4 regions of the Pseudoxanthomonas sp. 22568 genome follow, and region 1 is predicted to be linked to each of the others. Evidence: riboswitches for the same ligand, from Rfam matches in the RefSeq annotation. Region 1 holds a riboswitch; each other region holds the start of a gene.
What was found. A riboswitch is a leader RNA that binds a small molecule or an ion and turns the genes downstream of it on or off. The one in region 1 is predicted to bind cobalamin.

Region 1 (5,305 bases):
CAGTTCCACCGCGGCCCAGTCGATGCCCACCGCCAGCCCCAGCAAGCCCAGGAACGGCAGGTGTCCGCGCAGGTACAGGCCCCCCAGGAAGAAGATCGCCATCGACGCGTCCGGCAGATGCAGGACATCACCGAAGTGATGGTAGCGGGTGGCGATCATCAGGACCGCGAAGGTGGCGAGCAGGCCCGAATGGAAAGGCCGTGACAGTGGTTTCATCTTGCGCTCCGGTCAATGGGTGGCGGGCTGGTAACGGATGGTCAACAACCAGGTCCGTCCCGGCTGGTTGTAGAGCGCGGCGGTTTCGTAGCGCTTGTCGAACACGTTGGAGGCTGCCAGTTGCAACTGCCACGCCGGCGTCAGCGTGTAGCCCAGGCGCAGGTCGACCAGCCCGTACCCGCCCAGGCGGGTGGTGTTGGCGAGGTTGTCGTAACGCTCACCCACGCCTACCGCGCTGGCACCCACGCTGAACGCGCCGAAGCGGCGATCCGCATCGATGCGGGCGCTGCTTCGTGCCCGTCGCGGCAGCAGGTTGTCGCGGTTGGGATTGTCGCCATCGTTGCGCGGATCCAGCCGGGTCAGGCTGGCGCGCAGATCCCAGTCCGCCAGTCGCACCGCGCCTTCGGCCTCGATGCCGCGGATGCGCGCGCGATCGATGTTGTTGGGGCCGCCGGAGTCGCCCAGCGAAGCGTCGAACGCGATCATGTCGTCGATGCGCGTCTCGTAGGCATGCAGCGCCCATCGCGCGCGACCGTGATCGCCGCGCAGGCTCAACTCGACGCTGCGCGAGGTTTCCGGGCCGAGTTCCGGGTTGCCGTAGCCCGGGAAGTAGAGCTCGTTGAAGGTCGGAGCCTTGAAGCCGGTTCCGTAGCTGGCGCCCAGGCGCAGCTGTTCGGTGAAGTCCCAACCCCATTGCAGGCTGCCCGTGGTCTCGCCGCCGAACTGGCTGTCGTCGTCGCGGCGCAGGCTGGCCTGCAACGACTGCCGGCCGAACGCCTGCTGCCATTGGCCAAACACACCGCGATTGATCCGGCGATCACGCGCGTAGCGGGTGTTGCTGTCCACCTCGTCGCCGGACCAGTCGTAGCCCAGGCTCAACAGTCCCGCGCCGACACCGAGATCGGCCTGCAACGAGCCCAGCTTGCGGCGGGTGTCGAAGTGGGAGGAATACACGCCATCGAGGAAGTTCTCGCTCAGGTCCGCGCTGGCGCCGGCGCTGGCGGTGATGCGCATCCGATCGCTGGCCGCATAACGCACGAGCCCCCCGATCACCTGCTGGACCGTGTCGGCCTCGTTGTTGAGGCTGCCGTCGTATTCGTTGCGACCTTCGGCACGGAACAACCGCAGTTCCGCGTCCCAATGCTCGTCGAACCGATAGCCGCCCTGCGCGGTCAGCGAGGCGTTGCGATAGCCATCGCGATCCGGATCGAAGTTGCGCCGGCCACGATAGGCGTTGATGCCGTCGGTGTCCTGGTGCGCGGCCTGGATCGCATACCAGCCGCCCCGCTCGGCATCGCCGCTGCGCCCGCCGATGCCGGCGGAGGCGCGTCGGGTCCGTTCGCTGCCGACGCTCGCGCTGAAGTTGGGCTGGAACGAGCCCTGCGGCCGACGGGTGAAGATCTGGATCACGCCGCCCAGCGCCTCGGATCCGTACAGGCTGGAGAATGGTCCGCGCACGATTTCGATGCGCTCGATCTGCTCGACGGGAATGTCCTGCAGCGATGCGCCGCCACTGGTGGCCGACCCCAGCTTGATGCCGTCGACCAGCACCAGCACGTGATCGGATTCGGTGCCGCGCAGGAACAGCGACGTGGACTTGCCCGGACCGCCGTTGTTGGCCAGCGACAGGCCCGCGCGGCCAGTCAGCAGATCCGGCAGCGAGGCCGGCTGCAGGCGCTCGATCTCCTCGCGATCGATCACGGTGACCGCGGCCAGGGTCTGGTCCTGGGTCCGCGCGGTACGCGTCGCGGTGACGATCACGCCATCCAGATCGGTGGCCGGCGCTTCGGCGAAGGCCGGGGCGGTGAAGCAAAGGGAAGGCAACAACGAAACCGCCAGGATCTGGCGGTGGAACGACGACTGCGGATGCACTGACACACTCCTTGACCGCGCCTGCCCGCGCGGAAGCGATGGAAAAGGACAGGCGGAAAGAGAGTGCTATGGCGACCGGAAACGAGCCGGCCTCCATGACATCGCCCACCGCATGTCACGCCGCTCAAAGGCCGGTCTCCGGGCTCGCGAGTGAAGCCGGGAAAGATCCGTGCTTCCGGTCCGCGCCTTCCCATGCATCAAGCACAGTGGCTGTTGCGGTACCTTGTCTCGCCTACCGTTGCGGGGGCAGCTCCGGAATTGCCGATCGTGCGAACACGATCCGGCGCACCGGATTCCCGTTTCAACCACCGGCCAGGCCGGCGGTCACCTCAGGCGGCGCGAGTATAGCAGTTGATGGCAGTGTGGCCCCGGCGCCGTGGCGTGCGCCGGAGCGGCCGCGCGTCGCGGCTCAGCGCTTGCCCGGTGCGGGCGTCGCGGCGGGCGTGGCGGACTCGCGTTGCAGCGTGACCGGAATCGACTTGACCCGCGCATCCAGCGCCTTGACCACGTCGGCGGTCAGGTCGTGGCTCATGTTGCCGGCCAGCACCATGCCGCGATCCAGCAGCACGCCGCAGCCGTGGCGCTGGTAGGCCTCGGCGATGAGCGGCTGGGCGGCGGTGGAGATCCGTTCCAGCACCGATGCGCGGGTCGCCTCGATCTCGCGCGAGCGCTGGCTGGCGCGCTGCTGCACGGCCTGCGCTTCCTGCACCGCCTTGCTCTGCTCGGGGGTGAACTTGTCGGCGGAAATGTTGCCGCGCACGCCCACGCGGATCAGTTCCGCCTCAGCGCGGGTCTTGTCGCGTTCGATCTCGGCCTGGGCGTCGGTCACCAGTTTCTGCAACTGCACGCCCGCGTCCTTGCCGGCGACCGCGTTGGAGAACACCGCTTCGCGGCTGAGGTAGCAGACACCGGCGACGACCGGGCCTTCGAGCGAGGCCGTCGCGCCGCCAGCCGCCTGCGCGTAGGCGCCATTGGCCGCAGTGAGCGTCACGGCGAGAGTGAGGAAACGGAGTGTGTTGGAGGAATTCTTGCACATGGGAATGTTGTCGTCGTCCGGTTGACAGAAGTGGGGTTTCAATCAGGGGGCCAGCAGGTCGTTGAAGCGGCCCAGCGACGCCAGGTGGAAGTGCACCAGCGCCAGCCAGCCCTTGCGATGCCAATCGACGATCACCGCGTCCGGCAGCGCGGCGAATTTTTCGCCGTCGACCACCTGGAAGCCATCGACGCTGCTGCGGCGTCCATCCGCGAAGGCGATGTTGGCGCTGCGTTCGATCAGCAGCCCCTGCTCGGCCAGCGCGGCGGCGAAGGTACGGGTGGCCTGGTCCTCGCGGGTGAAGGTGTCGCAGAACTGCAGCGCCTGCCTGGTCAGCTCGCTCGGCTCGCCGTTCTCGAACAGCGGATTGCCCTCCTCGCCCGACGGGATCACCGCGTCGGAGCCGGCATCGATGGCCAGCACGTAGCCTTCCGGATCCCGGGTCTGCACGAACACGAACGGATAGCGGCGCACGTAGGCCGGCACGTACGCGCCGTCGGTCCAGGTGTCGCCGTTGACGAAGCGGTTGCGTCCGGCTTCCACGCCCAGCACCGCCAGCGGGGTGTTGTCCGGGCCGGCGAACACCAGCGGATAGCTGCGCGCGGCGGCGGCGAATTCGCCGATCACCACCGGTACGGAATTGCTGGCGGCGGCGAAGCCGACGCCGGTCGGGCGCACCCGCCACTGGGCGTGTTCGACCGAGGACAGTACGCGCGGCTCGCGATAGAACAGCGGCCAGGGATTGGCGGCGGCGGCGCCGTTGGATGCGACGGTGGCGGATTCGGGGTTCTGCGTGGTCATGGGATCTTCCATTCGTTTCTGTGATCGGGTTTGGAGGTGGATGCCTGCTTCAGCCGGGCGGCTCGAACCGGCCGCGCATGGCGTACAGGATCTGCTTGCCCTCGACGAAGGACTCGATGCATTCGCCGATGTCCTCCGGTGTCTGCCCAGATTGCCGCAAAACCATTTCAACCATATGCCGGCAGATGTCCGAATCGTGCTGCGCCCCCCAGACCTTGATCGGCAGGTAGAACCCCAGCGGCACCTTGCCGCGGGTGAGCAGGACGGGACCGTCCGCCACCAGTACGACCTCGGCGAACTTTTCGGTGAATTTTCTCAGCGAGATGAAGCCTTCTTTCACTTTTTCACTTCTTGGTTCGGGGGGACGATCCATGCCCTCCCCCATCAAGGCGGATGCCGACCGCTTCCGCGTCGCGGAAACGGCCGTGGCGTGCGGGGTCAGAACCCGGCATTGACCTCCAGCTGGAAGACGTCGATGGACAGCGGTGCGCCGCTGACTTCCTTGGCGGCCATCCAGCGGCCGGTCAACCAGACCTTGCGGTCGAAGGCGTAGGAGGCGCCCAGGTAGTAGCCCTTGGCGTTGGTGCCGCCGAGATGGAAATTGGAGTCGTTGAACCCGTCCGGCAGCGCGTCCGGGTCGATGCGCTTGTAGCCCAGCCAGGCGTTCCAGTCGCCGGCCTGGGCCAGGGCCAGGTCGCCGAAGGTGGCCTGGACCAGGTAGGCGGTGTCGCCGCTGTCCAGGTCGGCCACGGTGGGGGTGGCCCCGGCCGGGGTGGCCAGGTTGGTGACCAGCCCGCCGTGGGCGCGGGTCCACATCCGCTGCGGGTCATAGGCGGTGTTCTTGACCCCGTGGGCCTCCAGGCGCAGGCGGGTGCCGGCCAGGGCCGGGGTCTCCCAACTCAGGTTCACGTCCACCAACCTGAAATTGGCCGCCAGGCCCACGTACTGCGGCAGCGGGGTGTTGGCCGGGTCCAGCGGGTCCAGGGCGATGTTGCGCAGGAGCATGAGGGTGTTGCCCTTCTGCATGAACGCCGGGCGGGTGCCGTCGGTGCTGCAGACCTGGGCGCCGGCGTACAGCGCGCAGGGGGCCGAGTACTCGCCGGAGATGTTGCGGAACTGGTAGTAGGCCAGCGCCGCGCGCAGGGTCTGGTCCTCCCCGAAACGCCAGTTGGCGCCCACCTGCAGGCCGTTGAGCCACTTGTCGCGGCTGGCCTGCTTGTCCTGACTGGTGGCCGGGAAGTTGTCGGCCGAGTATTCCAGCGGGCTCAGGCCCAGGGTGGCGAACAGGTCCAGGCCCTGGCCCACGGCCCGTTCGTACTTGACCGCCAGGCCGTCGAAGTTGAGGTCGTTGGAGAACAGGATGTCGGTGGACCAGTAGGGGTT
Region 2 (5,305 bases), on a different contig from region 1:
GGCCAGGATCTGGGCGAAGCGGTCAAGGGCTTCAAGAAGGGCATGCAGCAGGACGAGGACAAGCCGGTCGAACGGCTTGACGATCAGTCGCAGTCCCGCAACGCCGAATCCAGCGCGTCGAAAGAGCGCGACCGCGACGCCAACTGACCGCGCGGCCGGCCTGCCGCCATGTTCGATATCGGCTTCAGCGAACTGCTGATCATTGCCATCGTCGCGCTGGTCGTCCTGGGCCCGGAACGGCTGCCCAAGGCGGCGCGTTTCGCCGGCCTGTGGGTACGCCGCGCGCGCGCGCAATGGCATTCGGTGAAGGACGAATTCGAGCGCGAGCTGGCGGCCGAGGAACTCAAGCGCAGCCTGCGCGACACCGAAGAAGCGCTGCGCGAGACCGAACGCAAGGTGCGCGAGGGCGCGGCGCAGACCGAACGCGAATTCGAGGACCTGCGCGCCTCGGTGGAAAGCACGCCGGCCCCCGCCCCGGGCGCCGAACCGGAACCCGCCCCGCCGGCCGACGACGCCGCGACCACGCCCCACGACGCCAGCGATGAACCACGACGCACCTGAGGATCAGGCCGAAAGCAGCCTGATGGGCCACCTGCTGGAGCTGCGCACGCGGTTGATGCGGGCGCTGCTGGGCGTGGTGATCGTGCTGGTGGCGCTGCTGCCGTTCGTGAAGACGCTGTACAGCCAGCTGGCCCTGCCCATGCTGAGCCAGTTGCCGAAAAGCCAGGCCGCGCAGATGATCGCCAACGATCCGACCTCCGGCTTCTTCGCGCCGATCAAGCTGGCGTTCTTCGCCGCCCTGTTCGCGACCGCGCCGTGGCTGCTGTACCAGGCCTGGGGTTTCGTCGCGCCGGGTCTCTACAAACACGAGAAGCGGCTGGCGCTGCCACTGCTGGTCTCGGCGATCACGCTGTTCTACGCCGGCTGCGCGTTCGCCTACTTCCTGGTGCTGCCGGGCGTCTTCCACGCACTGATGATGTTCACTCCGGACATCGTCACCATCGCGCCGGATCCGGGCAAGTATCTCGATTTCGTGCTGGTGATCTTCCTGGCCTTCGGGGTCAGCTTCGAGCTGCCGGTGGCGCTGGTGATCATGGCGGTGATGGGCTGGGTGACGCCGCAGCAGTTGCGCCAGGGGCGTGGCTACGCGGTGGTCGGCATCTTCATCCTGGCCGCGGTGATCACGCCGCCGGACGTGGTCTCCCAGCTGATGCTGGCGATTCCGATGTGCCTGCTGTACGAAGCCGGCATCCTGGCCGCGCAATGGGTTGCGCCGAAACCCGACAGCGACGATTCGCGTACGCCGCGCGATGCGTGATCCGCATTCGCGCTGATCGCGCCGGGTGATTGGCCGGCGTTAATTGCTCTCCACATTGCTGAAGTCGCGAGCCTGAACCGTTCGCGGCGGTGCCTTGGGTACGTTCATCCTCGCTTTGCCAGACTCGCCCGCGCTGACGCAAACGAGAAAGGAAGATCGATGAATCAACGCCTGGGTGCGGTCTGTCTGCTGAGCCTGTTGTCGGCCTGCCAATCGGAACATCCCGTCGATACCGCCAACGCCACGTCCGCCACGCGAGCGGTCGCGACCGCACCGGCTCCGCCGCCGGTGTCCGATGCGCAGGCCTCGCGCATCGCCTTGCAGGCGCAGTTCGTGGACGAAGCGCTGGGCGTGGCGATCCTGCCATGGCCGGGTTTCACCCTGCGCCGCGACTTCCGCCGCAGCTATCTGGCTATCGATGACTGGAAGGCGTTCGCCCAGACCGACAGCCGCGGCAAGGCGGTGGCCGCGCTGGTGCTGGACGGCTCCAACGAGGTGACGGCGGCGGAGCTTCGCGTGGGCGTCAGCGATGACGCGGACAGCGTGGCCCGCTGCCTGGAGGTTTCCGATTCGGCGCTGCCCACGCCGCGCGACGAAGTCCGCATCGATGGCCAGCCGTTCCGGCATTTCCGCGCCAGCGACGCGGCGATGAGCCACTACCTGACCGTGGACGCCTACCGCGCGGTGCGCCAGCAACGCTGCTACGCCATCGACCTGCTGGTGGTCGGCACCCGTCCGGAGGTCTACGACCCGCCGCGCACGCCGCCGTTCGACGGGGCCGTCGCGCAGGCGCGCCTGCACGAAGCGCTGGCGGCGATCCGCTTCGTGAAGTAGTCATCGCGTGGAACGCCCGCCACTGCAAGGTGTCGGGTTTCACAACAGCGTCGGCACCATATTTGGTGTTGACGCTCCCATATGCCCCCACTATCTTGTGGCCGTCGGTTCCTCCGGCCGCAAGCCGGGGGATGAAAAGGGAAGCCGGTCGAATGCCGGCGCTGCCCCGCAGCGGTAGGTGGAAACGAACCCGTCATTGGCACTGAGGCGCCTCGCCTTGGGAAGCGACGGGCTAGGAGGAAGCAAGGCTTCCGCGTCCACGAGTCCGAAGACCTGCCGACAGCCGCGCGTTGCACACCGCGCGGTGCCGGCCGCGGAATCTCCGGGGGGAGATGGCTGGTGAAGCAGGCCGGCCATCCGTTCCACGGTCGCGGTCCCTGCGACGCCGCTTCCCCACCCTGATGCTTCATCCGGCCTTCCGCTGCCTGCGAGGGACAGGTCGCCGCGTGCATCACGCATGGAGGAAGCCCCGTGACCCCGACCGATACCGCCGTCGCCGAAACCGACGTCTCCCCGTCCCAGAAGGACGCATTCCTGTTGACCTCGCCGCCCACCGCCACCGCGATGAGCGTGACCAAGCGCAACGGCAGCCGCGAGCCGGTGGATCTGAACAAGATCGTCCGCGCGGTGCAGCGCAGCTGCGAGGGCCTGCACGCCATCGATCCGATGCGCGTGGCCACCCGCACCATCTCCGGCCTGTACGACGGCGCCAGCACGCGCGAACTGGACGAACTGTCCATCCGCACCGCCGCGCTGCTGACCGCCGAGGAACCCGAATACAGCCGGCTGGCCGCGCGCCTGCTGGCCAGCTACATCGCCAAGGAAGTGACCGGGCAGGAAATCCAGGCGTTCTCGCAGTCGGTGACGCGCGGCCACGAGGTGGGACTCATCAACGATCGCCTGCTGAACTTCGTGCAGACCAACGCGCGCAAGCTCAACGACGCGCTGGACGCCTCGCTGGATCTGCATTTCGATTACTTCGGCCTGCGCACCCTGTACGACCGCTACCTGCTGCGCCATCCGCACACCCGCAAGGTCATCGAGACCCCGCAGCAGTTCTTCCTGCGCATCGCCTGCGCGCTCAGCGAGGACGTGTCCGAAGCGCTGGCGCTGTACCGCCGGATGGGCAACCTGGACTACCTGCCCAGCTCGCCGACCCTGTTCAACTCCGGCACCACCCACGAACAGCTGTCCTCGTGCTTCCTGCTGGATTCGCCGCAGGATTCGCTGGAATCGATCTACCAGAAGTACGGCGATATCGCCCAGCTGTCCAAGTTCAGCGGCGGCATCGGCGTCAGCTACACGCGGGTGCGTTCGCGCGGTTCGCTGATCAAGTCGACCAACGGCCATTCCAACGGCATCGTGCCGTGGCTGAAGACGCTGGACTCCTCGGTCGCGGCGGTCAACCAGGGCGGCAAGCGCAAGGGCGCGGCCTGCGTGTACCTGGAAACCTGGCACGCCGACGTCGAGGATTTCCTGGAACTGCGCGACAACACCGGCGACGAATCGCGCCGTACCCACAACCTCAACCTGGCCAACTGGGTGCCGGATCTGTTCATGAAGCGGGTGGAGGCCGACCAGGAATGGTCGCTGTTCGATCCGCGCGTGGTGCCGGAGCTGACCGATCTGTACGGCGAGGCGTTCGAGCAGGCCTACCTGCAGGCCGAGACCCAGGGCAAGGCCGCCAAGGCGGTGCCGGCGCGCAAGCTGTATGCGCGGATGATGCGCACGCTGGCCGAGACCGGCAACGGCTGGATGACCTTCAAGGACAAGTGCAACCGCGCCAGCAACCAGACCCTGCGCGCGAACAACGTCATCCACCTGTCCAACCTGTGCACCGAGATCCTGGAGATCACCTCGGCCGAGGAAACCGCGGTCTGCAACCTGGGCTCGATCAACCTCGCCCGCCATTTCGACGAGTACGGCGACTTCGATTTCGAACGCCTGGCCGAAACCGTGCGGCTGGCGGTGCGCCAGCTGGATCGGGTGATTGATCTGAACTTCTACCCGATCGAATCGGCGCGCCGCGGCAACCTGCGCTGGCGCCCGGTCGGCCTGGGCTGCATGGGCCTGCAGGACGTGTTCTTCCGCAAGCGGTTGGCGTTCGACAGCGCCGAGGCGCGTGCGCTGTCGCAGAAGATCGCCGAGACCATCTACTTTCACGCGCTGGAAACCTCGTGCGAGCTGGCCGAGGAACGTGGCCGCCATCCGTCCTTCGCCGATACCCGCGCGGCCTCCGGAGAACTGCAGTTCGACGCCTGGAACGTGGCGCCGCAGGACGGCGCGCGCTGGGACGCGCTGCGCGCGCGCATCCGCGAGCACGGCCTGCGCAACTCGCTGCTGATCGCCATCGCCCCGACCGCGACGATCGCCTCGATCGCCGGCTGCTACGAATGCGTGGAGCCGCAGATCTCCAACCTGTTCAAGCGCGAGACACTGTCCGGCGACTTCCTGCAGGTCAACCGCTATCTGGTGGCCGAACTGAAGCAGCTGGGCCTGTGGACGCCGGAGATGCGCGATGCGATCAAACTGGCCGAGGGTTCGATCCAGGGCATCGCGCAGATTCCCGAGCCGCTGCGCCAGATCTACCGCACCGCCTGGGAACTGCCGATGCGCTCGCTGATCGACATGGCCGCCGAGCGCGGCGCCTACATCGATCAGTCGGCCTCGCTCAACCTGTTCATGGAAAGCCCGAACATCGGCGCGCTGTCGTCCATGTACATGTACGCGTGGAAGCAGGGCATCAAGACCACGTACTACCTGCGCTCGCGCCCGGCCACCCGCATCGCCAAAACCACGGTCAGCAGCGTGGGCAGCGAGGCGCCGAAGCCGGCCTATACGGCGGTGGAAGCGGTGTCGTGTTCGCTGGAGAACCCGGAAGCGTGTGAGGCGTGCCAGTAGTCGGTTTCATGGGTGGTCGAGAGACCACGCATGCAAAAAAATCCCCCCGCGCAGGATGCACGCAGGAAAGACAGGAACAGGAGGTTCCGGGCGCACGGATGCGCCAATCCCTTGAACAGTCCCCTCCCCCGCTTGCGGGGGAGGGCCAGGGTGGGGGCAAGGCCGAAGCCATTGAACGCAAACCGCCGGAACGCCCACCGAAGAGCCATTTCGCTTCATCACGTTTTTTTCGCGGACGGACAGGCCTCCACT
Region 3 (5,305 bases), on a different contig from region 1:
AGGGATTCATTCCGGAATCCGTTTCCTGCGCTAGGATGCAGCCGGGAGGCACTGGCACCACGGAGCAACCCCATGTCCGAACATCCCCTGTCCGACCTGCGCCCGACCGAGGCGCGCCTGCTGCACATGGTCTTCCCGGACCACACCAACCACTTGGGCACGCTGTTCGGCGGCCAGGCGCTGGCGTGGATGGACATGTCCGCCTTCATCGCCGCCTCGCGCTACGCGCGCACCACCGTGGTCACCGCAAGGTCGGAACAGGTCGATTTCAACCAGCCGATCCACAAGGGCGATCTGGTCGAGGTCATCGCCCGCATCGTCAAGGTCGGGCGCAGTTCGATGAACGTCGATGTCGAAGTCATCACCGAGGATCTGCTGAGCGGCGAGCGCAAGCTGTGCACGCGCGGCCACTTCGTGATGATCGCGCTGGATCCGCTGGGCCGGCCCACCCAGGCTCCGCCGCTGCCGCCACCGGTCGTGCAGGGCTGAGGTCCGTCCCCCTCCGCTGACCGCGGATGCCGTGGCGCGCACGAGGCTGCGCGCGCCACGGCCCGGCCGCATCACGCCGCGGCCCGCATCCTCTTCGCCGCCTCCACCATCGCCTCCAGCGCCGCGCGGGTCTCCGGCCAGCCACGCGTCTTCAGCCCGCAGTCCGGATTGACCCAGATCTGCTCCGGTGCCAGTACCTCCCGCGCCTTGTCCAGCAGGGCGTGCATCTCGCCGCTGTCCGGAACCCGCGGCGAATGGATGTCGTACACGCCCGGCCCGATCTGGTTCGGGTAGCGGAACTTCACGAATGCGTCCAGCAGTTCCATCCGCGAGCGCGAGGTTTCGATGGAGATCACGTCGGCGTCCATCGCCGCCACGGCTTCGATGATGTCGTTGAACTCGGAGTAGCACATGTGGGTGTGGATCTGGGTTTCGTCGGTCGCCACCGCGGCGGTGATGCGGAAACATTCCACCGCCCAATCGAGGTAGCGTGACCATTCGGCCCTGCGCAGCGGCAGGCCTTCGCGCAAGGCTGGTTCGTCGATCTGGATTACGCCGATGCCGGCGGCTTCCAGGTCGCGGACCTCGTCGCGCAACGCCAGCGCGATCTGCCGGCAGGTCCGCGCGCGCGGCTGATCGTCGCGGACGAAGGACCACTGCAGCACCGTCACCGGTCCGGTCAGCATGCCCTTCATCGGCCGGGATGTGAGTGATTGCGCGTGCCGCGACCAGCGCACCGTCATCGGCGCCGGCCGCACCACATCGCCGAAGATGATCGGCGGCTTCACGCAGCGGGAGCCGTAGCTCTGGACCCAGCCGTTGCGGGTGAAGGCGAATCCGTCGAGCTGCTCGCCGAAGTACTCGACCATGTCGTTGCGCTCGAACTCGCCGTGCACCAGCACGTCGATGCCGAGTTCCTCCTGCACGCGCACGCAGCGCGCGATCTCGGTCGCCAGGAAGGCGTCGTATTCCGCATCGGGCAGTTTCCCGGCGCGGTTGAGCGCACGGGCCTGGCGTACTTCCGGCGTCTGCGGAAAGGAACCGATGGTCGTGGTCGGATAGGGTGGCAGGCGCAGGCCGGCCTGCTGGCGCGCGCGGCGCGTGGGATAGGGCGAGGAACGATGGGCGGCCGCGGGCGTCAGCGCGGCCAGGCGCTCGGCCACCTCTTTCCGGTGCACGCGCGCGGAACGGCGACGGCTTTCGTGGCGCTCGCGGGCGATGGCCAGCGCCGGCCCGGCCGCGGGCGCATCGTCCAGGGCGGTCGCCAGCAGGCGCAGTTCCTCCAGCTTCTGCCGCGCGAACGCCAGCCAGCCACGCAGTTCGGCATCCAGCCCGGTTTCGCCTTCCGCGTCCACCGGCACGTGCAGCAGGGAGCAGGAAGGCGCCAGCCACAGCCGGTCGGCACCGACATGGCCCTGCGCGTAGCGCGCGAGCACCAACGCGTTGTCGAGGTTGGCGCGCCAGATGTTGCGGCCGTCGATCAGCCCGAGCGACAGCGTCCGCCCCTCCGGCATGGCTTTCAGCACGGCGTCGAGTTGGTCCAGCCCGCGCATCAGGTCCACATGCAGGCCATCGACCGGCAGGGCCGCCACCAGCGGCAGGTTCGCGCCCAGGTCGCCGAAATAGGTGGTCAGCAGCAGCTTCGGGCGCGTCGCTTGCGCCAGGGCGGTGTAGGCGTGCCGGTAGGCCTGTTGCAACGCCGGGTCGGCGTCCAGCACCAGGCAAGGCTCATCGATCTGCACCCATTCGGCGCCGGCGGCGGCCAGCCGCGACAGCAGTTCCGCGTAGGGTGGCAGCAGGCGTTCGAGCAGCGCCAGCGGATCGCCGCCATCGCTTGCCTTGGACAGGCGCAGGAAGCTCACCGGTCCCAGCAGCACCGGCCGCGCATTGAAACCGGCCGCATGGGCCTCGTTGAACTCGCTCAACGGCTTGTCGCCACGCAGGCGGAACGTTTGCTCGCGATGCAGTTCCGGCACCAGGTAGTGGTAGTTGGTGTCGAACCACTTGGTCATTTCCAGCGCGCGCAGGTCCACGCCGTCCTGTTGCCGCCCCCGCGCGAGGGCGAAATAGGCCGCCAGCGGATCCACGTCCGCCAGCGCGCGATAGGGTTCGGGGATGGCGTCGAACAGGAAGGCGGTGTCGAGCACGTGGTCGTACAGCGAAAAGTCGTTGCACGGCACGACATCGACGCCCGCGTCTACCTGCATGTGCCAATGGCGGAGGCGAAGCCGGCGCGCGGCGGCGTGCAGTTCTTCGCCGGTGGCGTCGCCGCGCCAATGGGCTTCCAGTGCCCGCTTGAGTTCCCGGCGCACGCCGATGCGCGGGAAACCGAGATTGCCAACAGTCGTCATGATGCATGTCCTCATTCGTGGTCGGATGAGGAACGAAGGACCGCGCCGCCTTCATCGCCGATGGCGATGGCGGACAACGCCAGCGACCTTCGCCCCCTCGGGCGAACCGGAACGGCGAAGGGAGGCGCACGGACTTGCGCGCGGACGCGACGCGTCCGCGGCAGTTCCGGGCACCTCCCCTCGGAAGTTCCAGGTCATGCGGAAGACTTCGGGTCTTCCGGCCAAGGCAGGTCTTCGGGCTCATGGACGTCGGCCCGATCCGGGGATCGGGGCCGGCCTACTGTCCGCCGCTTCCCGGCCCTTGGGGGCCAGTGCCGATGACGGGGGTCGTTTCCAAATACCGCTGCGGGGCAGCGCCGGAATGGGGCTTTTCGGCCCGCACCGGCTTCCCTATTAATTCCATCTCTTCATTCGCATGAAGAGATGGAAACCCTGGCCCGGGCACGTTACGGCGATGCGACCGCTGCGTCAAGCGGCCTTCCTCGCGGGATACGGCCCGCCACCTTGGCGGGCGCGGCAAAAGCCGGCACGGTGAAGGTCGGGGAAGACAGGGTCACTTCCGTCGGCAGATCGCGAAGCTCTCCCGTGCGCAGGAAACGGTGGACCGCTTCCCGGGCCGCCGGCTCGTTGCGCAGCTGATAGAACGTGCCGTCGTGACCACCGCGATGGATCACGATGGCGTGGCCATTGCGCAGGTAGGGCAGTTGCGCCAGCGCGTTGTCGATGGGCGTGGAGGTATCCCAGTCGCCGTGCACCAGCAGCACCGGCGTATCGATCGGCCGCAGCTGGCGGTAGTCGTCGCCCAGATCCGGTGTCGGCCATGTCGACGCGGCCGCCAGATAGGGCGCGAAGCCGCCCTCGCCGAGATAGGCGCTGGCCGGATCGTGGCGCAGACGGAACTCGTGAGACGGCGTGATGCCCAGGCTGGTGTCGATCAGCGGTCCAATCAGCTTGTATTCCTGCGCCTGCCGGCCCTTGGCCACTTCGCGGGCCCAGTCCGTGTAGCGGCCGTGGTACAGCGACAGCACGAACGCGGGCCAGGTGTGCGGCACGCTGGCCTCGGCCAGCAGCGAAGCCTGCAGGTCGGCCAACCCGATCACCACCGGTCCACCGCCATCCTGCGGATCGACCGTGATCGGCTGCCGCGCGAAGCGTTCGCGCAGCGCGTCGATGGCGGCCATCAGTCCGCCCGTCGGCAGATACGGCGCCAGGCCGGGATCCCGATCGGCATCGAAGGCGATGCGCTGCATCGTCGCCAGCAGCGGCGATGGCATGTCGTAGCCGAAATCCAGCGGCTCCACCGACGACAGCACGGCGCGCGCGACGATGTCCGGATGCGAGCGCATCACCGCGAAGCTCCATTGCGATCCAAAGCTGCCGCCGAACAGGCTGATGCGCGGGTAGCCCAGCGCGCGACGCAGATCGTCGACGTCGTCGGCGCAGGCGTCGATGGTGTAGCCCGCCAGATCCTTGTCCGGATGCGCGGCGATGGCCGAGGCGGCGCGACGAAGCGCGTCGTCGATGTCATCCCGCGCGGTGTATTCGCGGTCGCGCGGCCACGCCGGCGACATCGCGGTCAGTTTTTCACCGCGCTCGCTGTAACCGCGCTGTTCGATGATGACCAGATCCGCGGTGTCCCGATAGGTCAGCCAGGATCCGAGCCGATTGCGCGCGGTCTCGGTATCGCCGTCGAATGCCTCCAGCACCGCCAGGCCCGGGCCACCGGGTAGCCAGAAGACGGGCGGCGCACCGGTGGGCACGCGTGCGCGGATGCGGGCGAAGCCCACCCCGATCAGGCGGCTGCCGGTGGCACGGCGGTTTTCCGGCACGTACAGCGTGCCGATTTCGTAGGGCACCGTCGTACCATCCGCGGCGCGGACCGTCGCCGCGGTGACCACGATGTCGCCGGCGCGGCGCGCCTGCGCGAAGGCGCCGGAAGCGATGGAACCAAGCATCATCACGACAGCCGACAACCAGAGCCTGCGCTTCATGGGCGGATTCCCGACGATGGGGTGGGCGTAGCCTCGCTCCACAGATATCTTTATGTCAAGATATTTTTCATGACGACCCCACCGACCGATTCCCCGCCCTCCCCCGCTCCCGACCTGATCGACCAGCTGCTGGCGGACTGGCGCCGCGAACGGCCCGATCTGGATGCGTCCGCGATGGCGGTGGCGGGCCGCGTCCTGCATCTGGGCCGCCTGCTGGAGGCACAGGCCGACGAATGCCTGAAGGCGCTGGAACTGAGCTACACGGAACTGGACCTGCTGGCGACGCTGCGCCGCTCCGGCGCGCCCTACCGGCTGTCGCCGACCGACCTTCGCCGTTCGGTGCTGCTGACCTCCGGCGCGATGACCGCCTGCCTCAACCGCCTGCAGCGGCGCGGCCTGCTTCGGCGCGAGGCGGATCCGCGCGACGGCCGTTCCCTGTTCGCGGTGCTGACCGCCAAGGGCGTCAAGCTGGCG
Region 4 (5,305 bases), on a different contig from region 1:
AGGCCAGCGCCAGCGCCAGTCGCAACGGGCCGGCATGGCTGACCACCAGCGCGGGCGAGGTGTCTTCGCGTCGCGCCAGCGCGCGCAGGCCGCGACCGACGCGTGCTTCGAAGCCGGCCCAGGGTTCGGCGTTGGGCGGCGGATGCGCGCCGGGATCCCGGTAGAAATCCTGCAAGGCGCGCTGCGAGTGCGGGTCTGCCGCAAGGGTGTCGCGATGGCGACCGTCCCAGTCGCCGAAATCCCACTCCGCCCAGTCATCGGCGATGTCCACCGGCAACGCCTGCGCGGCGGCCAGCGCCTGCGCGGTATGCAGCGCGCGCTGGCGTGGCGAACTGATCACCCGTGACCAGGCAATGCCCGTGCAACCGCCGCAGACCGCGTCGGCGGCGCCCGGCAGCAGCGGCGGATCGGTGCGGCCATCGAAATGACCGACGCGTCCGGTCGAGGCATGGCGCACCAGGTCGAGGATCATGGCGTCTCGTCGCGTCCGGAAACCGCGGCTTCGGCGAAGGTGGCCATACCGGCGTGCAGCGCGCAGGCCAGTCGCAGCAGCGGCACCGCCAGCGCGGCGCCGCTGCCTTCGCCCAGGCGCAGATCCAGTTGCAGCAGCGGGCGCGCTTCCAGCGCGGCCAGCACGCGCGCGTGGCCGCGCTCGGCGGACTGGTGCGAGAACAGCAGCCATGGCCGCGCCTGGGGTTGCAGGCGGACCGCCGCCAGTGCCGCGGCCGAGACGATGAAACCGTCCACCAGCACCGGTACGCCCCGCTGGGCGGCGGCGATCATCGCGCCGGCCATCGCGGCGATTTCCAATCCACCGACACGACGCAGCGCCTCGCGCGCGGGCTGCGGGTGCGCGGCGATGTGCGGACGGTGCAATGCGAGCGCGTCCGCGATCACCCGTTGCTTGTGCGCAATCCGATCGCCCTGCAATCCGGTACCCGCGCCGACCAGTTCCTCCAGCGGCAGATCCGCCAGCGCGCAGGCCAACGCGCTGGCCGCGGTGGTGTTGCCGATGCCCATTTCGCCGAACACGAACAGATCGGCGTCGCCGGCCGCTTCCACCGCGCGCCTGCCCGCCGCCAGCGCATGCGCGAGTTCATCCTCGTCCATCGCCGCTTCCACGCTGAAGTCGCGGGTGCCCAGGCAGGGCTTGTCGGCGTGTACGCCGGCGATGGGCTGGCTGCCGCGGGTGCCGGCATCCACCAGCCGTAGCGGCAGACCGAGTTCGCGCGCCAGCACCGAGATCGCGGCGCCGCCGTGGGCGAAGTTGTGCAGCATCTGCACCGTCACCTCGGACGGAAACGCCGACACGCCCTGGGCGACCACGCCGTGATCGCCGGCGAACACGATCACCGGCACCCGTGCCAGCGTGGGACGATCGGCGCGTTGCAGCGCCGCCAGTTCCACCGCCAGGGTCTCGATGCGGCCCAGCGAGCCCTGCGGCTTGGTCAGCTGATCCTGGCGCGCGCGCGCGCGTTCGGCGTGTTCGGGGGAAGGTTGCCGGCAATCGGCGAGGATCCAGTCGGAAGACACGAGGCGATTTCTTGCGGCGAGGGAACCGGGATTCTACGGGAGGCCTCGCGCCCATCCCCGTCCGCCCCGATGCATGCCTTGCCTTGCCCGCTTTCCATCGATGCGCGCTGCCGCCCGGGCGCGGCCCGCCCATCCACAGGATCGGCATCCGCCAGACCGGTATCTGGTAGGATCGCCGCGCTTTCTGGTGACCCGCGGACGATTCCGCCCCGGGTTGAAACGGGAAGCCGGTGAACCCGCGCACGCCATCCCGGCGCTGCGGGTGATTCCGGCGCTGCCCCCGCAACGGTAAGCGAGCCAGGACAGGGCATACGCCACTGTGCATCCGCACGGGAAGGCGCCCTGGCCGGCGATGGCGCCGCCATCGCGCTCGCAAGCCCGGAGACCGGCCCGAAAGACGACTGGTTGCGACGCGGCGGGCGTTGCGGCGGCGAGCGCCGTGCGTACGGCCGTTTCCGCTGTCTTCCCGTTCCCGCGTTGCCGCCTCCCCTCGTTATGCCGCGCGGGAGCGCGCGGCGCATGGAGCCGATTGCAATGCCACCTATCCGTACCCTGTCCCTGGCCGTCGCCCTGGCGCTGCCGGGCCTGGCGCTCGCCCAGGACGCCGCCACCGAACTGGACGAAGTCGTCGTCACCAGCACCCGCACCGCGATCGCGCTGGAAGACAGCCTGGCGCCGGCGCAGGTCATCGATCGCGCCGACATCGAGCGCAGCCAGGCGACCTCGCTGCAGGATCTGCTGCGCGGCCGCGCCGGCATCAACCTGACCAATGCTGGTGGCCCGGGCAAGCAGACCTCGCTGTTCCTGCGCGGCACCAACTCCAGCCACACCCTGGTGCTGATCGACGGCGTGCGGGTGAACTCGGCCGACTTCGCCGCCGCCGCCATCCCGGATCTGCCGCTGGCGCAGATCGATCGCATCGAGATTGTGCGCGGCCCGAACTCCAGCCTGTACGGCTCCGAGGCGATCGGCGGCGTGATCCAGATCTTCACCCGCCGCAACCAGGGCACCTACGCGCCGCACTTCCAGATTGGCGGCGGCAGCAATGGCCTGCGCCAGGCCAGCGCTGGCTTCGGCGGCGGCGGCGAGCGCGGCTGGTTCGGCGCGGACGCGGCCTACCAGCGCACCGATGGCATCAATGCCTGCCGCGGCTCGGTATCGCAGGGTCGCGGCTGCTACGCCGACGAACCTGACCGCGACGGCTACCGCAACGTCTCGGCCAGCCTGCGCGGCGGCTACAAGCTGACCGACACGCTGACCGCCGAGGCCAGCGCGCTGCGCGCCGAAGGCGCGAACCGGTACGACGGCTACTACAACTACACCGAGAACGTGCAGCAGGTGTTGAATGGCAAGGTCCGCTACGTGCCGACCGACCGCTTCGCCCTGACCGTCAACGTCGGCCGCAGCGACAACGAGACCGACAACTACCGTAACGAAGTCGATCACGACAGCACCCACAACACCCACCGCAACACCGCCAGCGCGCAGGCCGACATCGGCCTGGGCCAGGATCAGTTGCTGACCGTCGGCGCGGATTGGTACATCGACCATCTCGACAGCACCACCGACTACGCCGCCGACAGCCGCCGCAACACCGCCGGCTTCGTCGAGTACCAGGGCAAGTTCGGCGCCCACCAGTTGCAGGCCAGCGTGCGCAACGACGACAACGAGCAATTCGGCAACCACACCACCGGCAACCTCGGCTGGGGCATGAGCTTCGGGCGCGGCTTCAAGCTCAGCGCAACCTACGGCACCGGTTTCAAGGCGCCGACCTTCAGCGATCTGTACGACCCGTGGAGCGGCAACCGCGACCTGGAGCCGGAGAAGTCGAAGAGCCTCAATGTCGGCATCGCCCAGAACGGCGACGCCTGGCGCTGGGCGCTGGATCTGTACGAGACCCGCATCGATGATCTGATCACCTATGACGGCAGCAGTTTCGCGATGGTGCAGGTGGACGAGGCCCGCATCCGCGGCGCCGAGTTCACCGTCGACGTCACCCTGGCCGGCTGGGATCTCTCCGCCCAGCTCAGCCACACCGACCCGCGCAACCGCAGCGCCAGCAACAACGACAAGCTGCTGCCTCGCCGCGCGCGCAACACCGGTCGCATCGACGTGGATCGCGCGTTCGGCGACTTCCGCGTCGGCGCGACCGTCAATGGCGCGGGCTACCGCTACGACGAGCTGACCAACGCCACCCGCCTGGGCGGCTTCGCCACCGCCGACCTGCGGCTGGAATACGCGGTCACCCCGGAATGGACGTTGCTGGCCAAGGTCGACAACGTGTTCGACCGCGAATACGAAACCATCGCCTGGTACAACCAGCCCGGCCGCGAATACGGCCTGAGCCTGCGCTACCAGCCCAAGCGCTGATTGCGTGCATGAAAAAGCCCGGCAGACGCCGGGCTTTTTCTTTTTTGCCATCCCTCCCTTGTGGGAGCGACATAAGTCGCGATACCGGAAAGCCGGAAACTCCGGAAAAGCTCGCGACTCACGTCGCTCCCACAGGGAGACATCCGGGTTACAGAGATTTATCGAACAATCCTTGCTGCTCGACCGCGAATGCCGGGCGCCTTGTTGCCTTTCTCCCTTGTGGGAGCGACCTAGTCGCGATACCGGAAAGCCGGAAACTCCGGAAGAGCTCGCGACTCACGTCGCTCCCACAAGGAAAAATCCAGGTTACGAGGCGTCTTCGAACAGCCCGGGCTGCTCGACGACATCCTCGCGATCGCGGAAGCCGGACAGGCCCACGCCGACCAGCCGGTACAGGGTATCGGCCGGCAGGTCCACGCGTTCGCGCAGGGCCAGCGCGATGGCGGTGAACTCCTCGAGTGTGGCCGGCGGCGCTTCTGGGGTGAAGCTGCGGGTGAGGATGCGGAACTGCGCGGTTTTCAGCTTCAGCACCACGGTGCGGCCGACGCGATCGGTCTTGCGGGTCGCTTCCCAGGTCTTGCCGGCCAGGCGCCGCACCGCCTCGCCGATGTCCGCCAGCGGCACGTCGCGCTCGAAGGTGTCCTCGGCGGAAATCGACTGCACCGGCTGATCCGGTTCCACCGGGCGCTCGTCGACGCCGCGCGCACGCCGGAACAGGCTGCCGCCGAAACTGCCGAAGCGCTGTTCCAGTTCGATCTGCGGCCACTCGCGCAGCTCACCCACGGTGCGGATGCCCATCGCGTGCAGCTTGCCCAGCATCACCTTGCCGACGCCGGGAATCCGCTCCACCGGCAGCGGGATGAGGAAGGCGTCCACCTGACCCGGCTTGATCACGAACAGGCCGTCCGGCTTGCGCCAGTCCGAGGCGATCTTGGCGAGGAACTTGTTCGGCGCCACCCCGGCGGAGGCGGTCAGCGCGGTTTCCTCGCGGATCTGCGCGCGCACGGCCTCGGCGATGGCGGTGGCCGAAGGCAGGTCGGTCTTGGGCGCGGTCACGTCCAGGTAGGCTTCGTCCAGCGATAGCGGTTCGACCAGATCGGTCTGGCGCAGGAAGATCTCGCGCACCTGCCGCGACACCGCCTTGTAGCGCGTGAAGTCCGGCGGCACGAAGATGCCGTCCGGACACAGCCGTTCGGCGCGCACCGCCGGCATCGCCGAGCGCACGCCGAAGGTACGCGCCTCGTAGGAGGCCGCGCACACCACCGAACGCGCGCCGCGCCAGGCCACGATCACCGGCTTGCCGCGCAACGACGGATCGTCGCGCTGCTCCACCGACGCGTAGAACGCGTCCATGTCGATATGGATGATCTTGCGCATGCCGGCGGTATTGTAAGAGTCCTGC

Region 2: linked by a shared signal. The riboswitch ahead of ACTJI2_RS15660 (ribonucleoside-diphosphate reductase subunit alpha) and the one ahead of btuB (TonB-dependent vitamin B12 receptor) in region 1 are both predicted to bind cobalamin.
Region 3: linked by a shared signal. The riboswitch ahead of metE (5-methyltetrahydropteroyltriglutamate--homocysteine S-methyltransferase) and the one ahead of btuB (TonB-dependent vitamin B12 receptor) in region 1 are both predicted to bind cobalamin.
Region 4: linked by a shared signal. The riboswitch ahead of btuB (TonB-dependent vitamin B12 receptor) and the one ahead of btuB (TonB-dependent vitamin B12 receptor) in region 1 are both predicted to bind cobalamin.

Annotation. Positions count from the first base shown of each region.
Region 1 is NZ_JBQENC010000003.1:5,337-10,641, reverse strand. Features, by position in the region: gene ACTJI2_RS04335 (hypothetical protein) at 1-216, opposite strand, end outside; gene btuB (TonB-dependent vitamin B12 receptor) at 229-2,088, opposite strand; cobalamin riboswitch at 2,200-2,435, opposite strand; gene ACTJI2_RS04325 (OmpH family outer membrane protein) at 2,498-3,124, opposite strand; gene ACTJI2_RS04320 (SapC family protein) at 3,167-3,922, opposite strand; gene ACTJI2_RS04315 (hypothetical protein) at 3,972-4,295, opposite strand; gene ACTJI2_RS04310 (putative porin) at 4,361-5,305, opposite strand, start outside.
Region 2 is NZ_JBQENC010000013.1:36,050-41,354, forward strand. Features, by position in the region: gene tatA (Sec-independent protein translocase subunit TatA) at 1-147, shown strand, start outside; gene tatB (Sec-independent protein translocase protein TatB) at 169-561, shown strand; gene tatC (twin-arginine translocase subunit TatC) at 542-1,318, shown strand; gene ACTJI2_RS15655 (hypothetical protein) at 1,478-2,152, shown strand; cobalamin riboswitch at 2,241-2,447, shown strand; gene ACTJI2_RS15660 (ribonucleoside-diphosphate reductase subunit alpha) at 2,717-5,053, shown strand.
Region 3 is NZ_JBQENC010000013.1:42,679-47,983, forward strand. Features, by position in the region: gene ACTJI2_RS15670 (acyl-CoA thioesterase) at 73-489, shown strand; gene metE (5-methyltetrahydropteroyltriglutamate--homocysteine S-methyltransferase) at 561-2,840, opposite strand; cobalamin riboswitch at 3,049-3,290, opposite strand; gene ACTJI2_RS15680 (alpha/beta hydrolase) at 3,287-4,831, opposite strand; gene ACTJI2_RS15685 (MarR family winged helix-turn-helix transcriptional regulator) at 4,901-5,305, shown strand, end outside.
Region 4 is NZ_JBQENC010000005.1:11,479-16,783, forward strand. Features, by position in the region: gene ACTJI2_RS07570 (histidine phosphatase family protein) at 1-472, opposite strand, end outside; gene cobT (nicotinate-nucleotide--dimethylbenzimidazole phosphoribosyltransferase) at 469-1,533, opposite strand; cobalamin riboswitch at 1,702-1,941, shown strand; gene btuB (TonB-dependent vitamin B12 receptor) at 2,068-3,903, shown strand; gene dinB (DNA polymerase IV) at 4,210-5,280, opposite strand.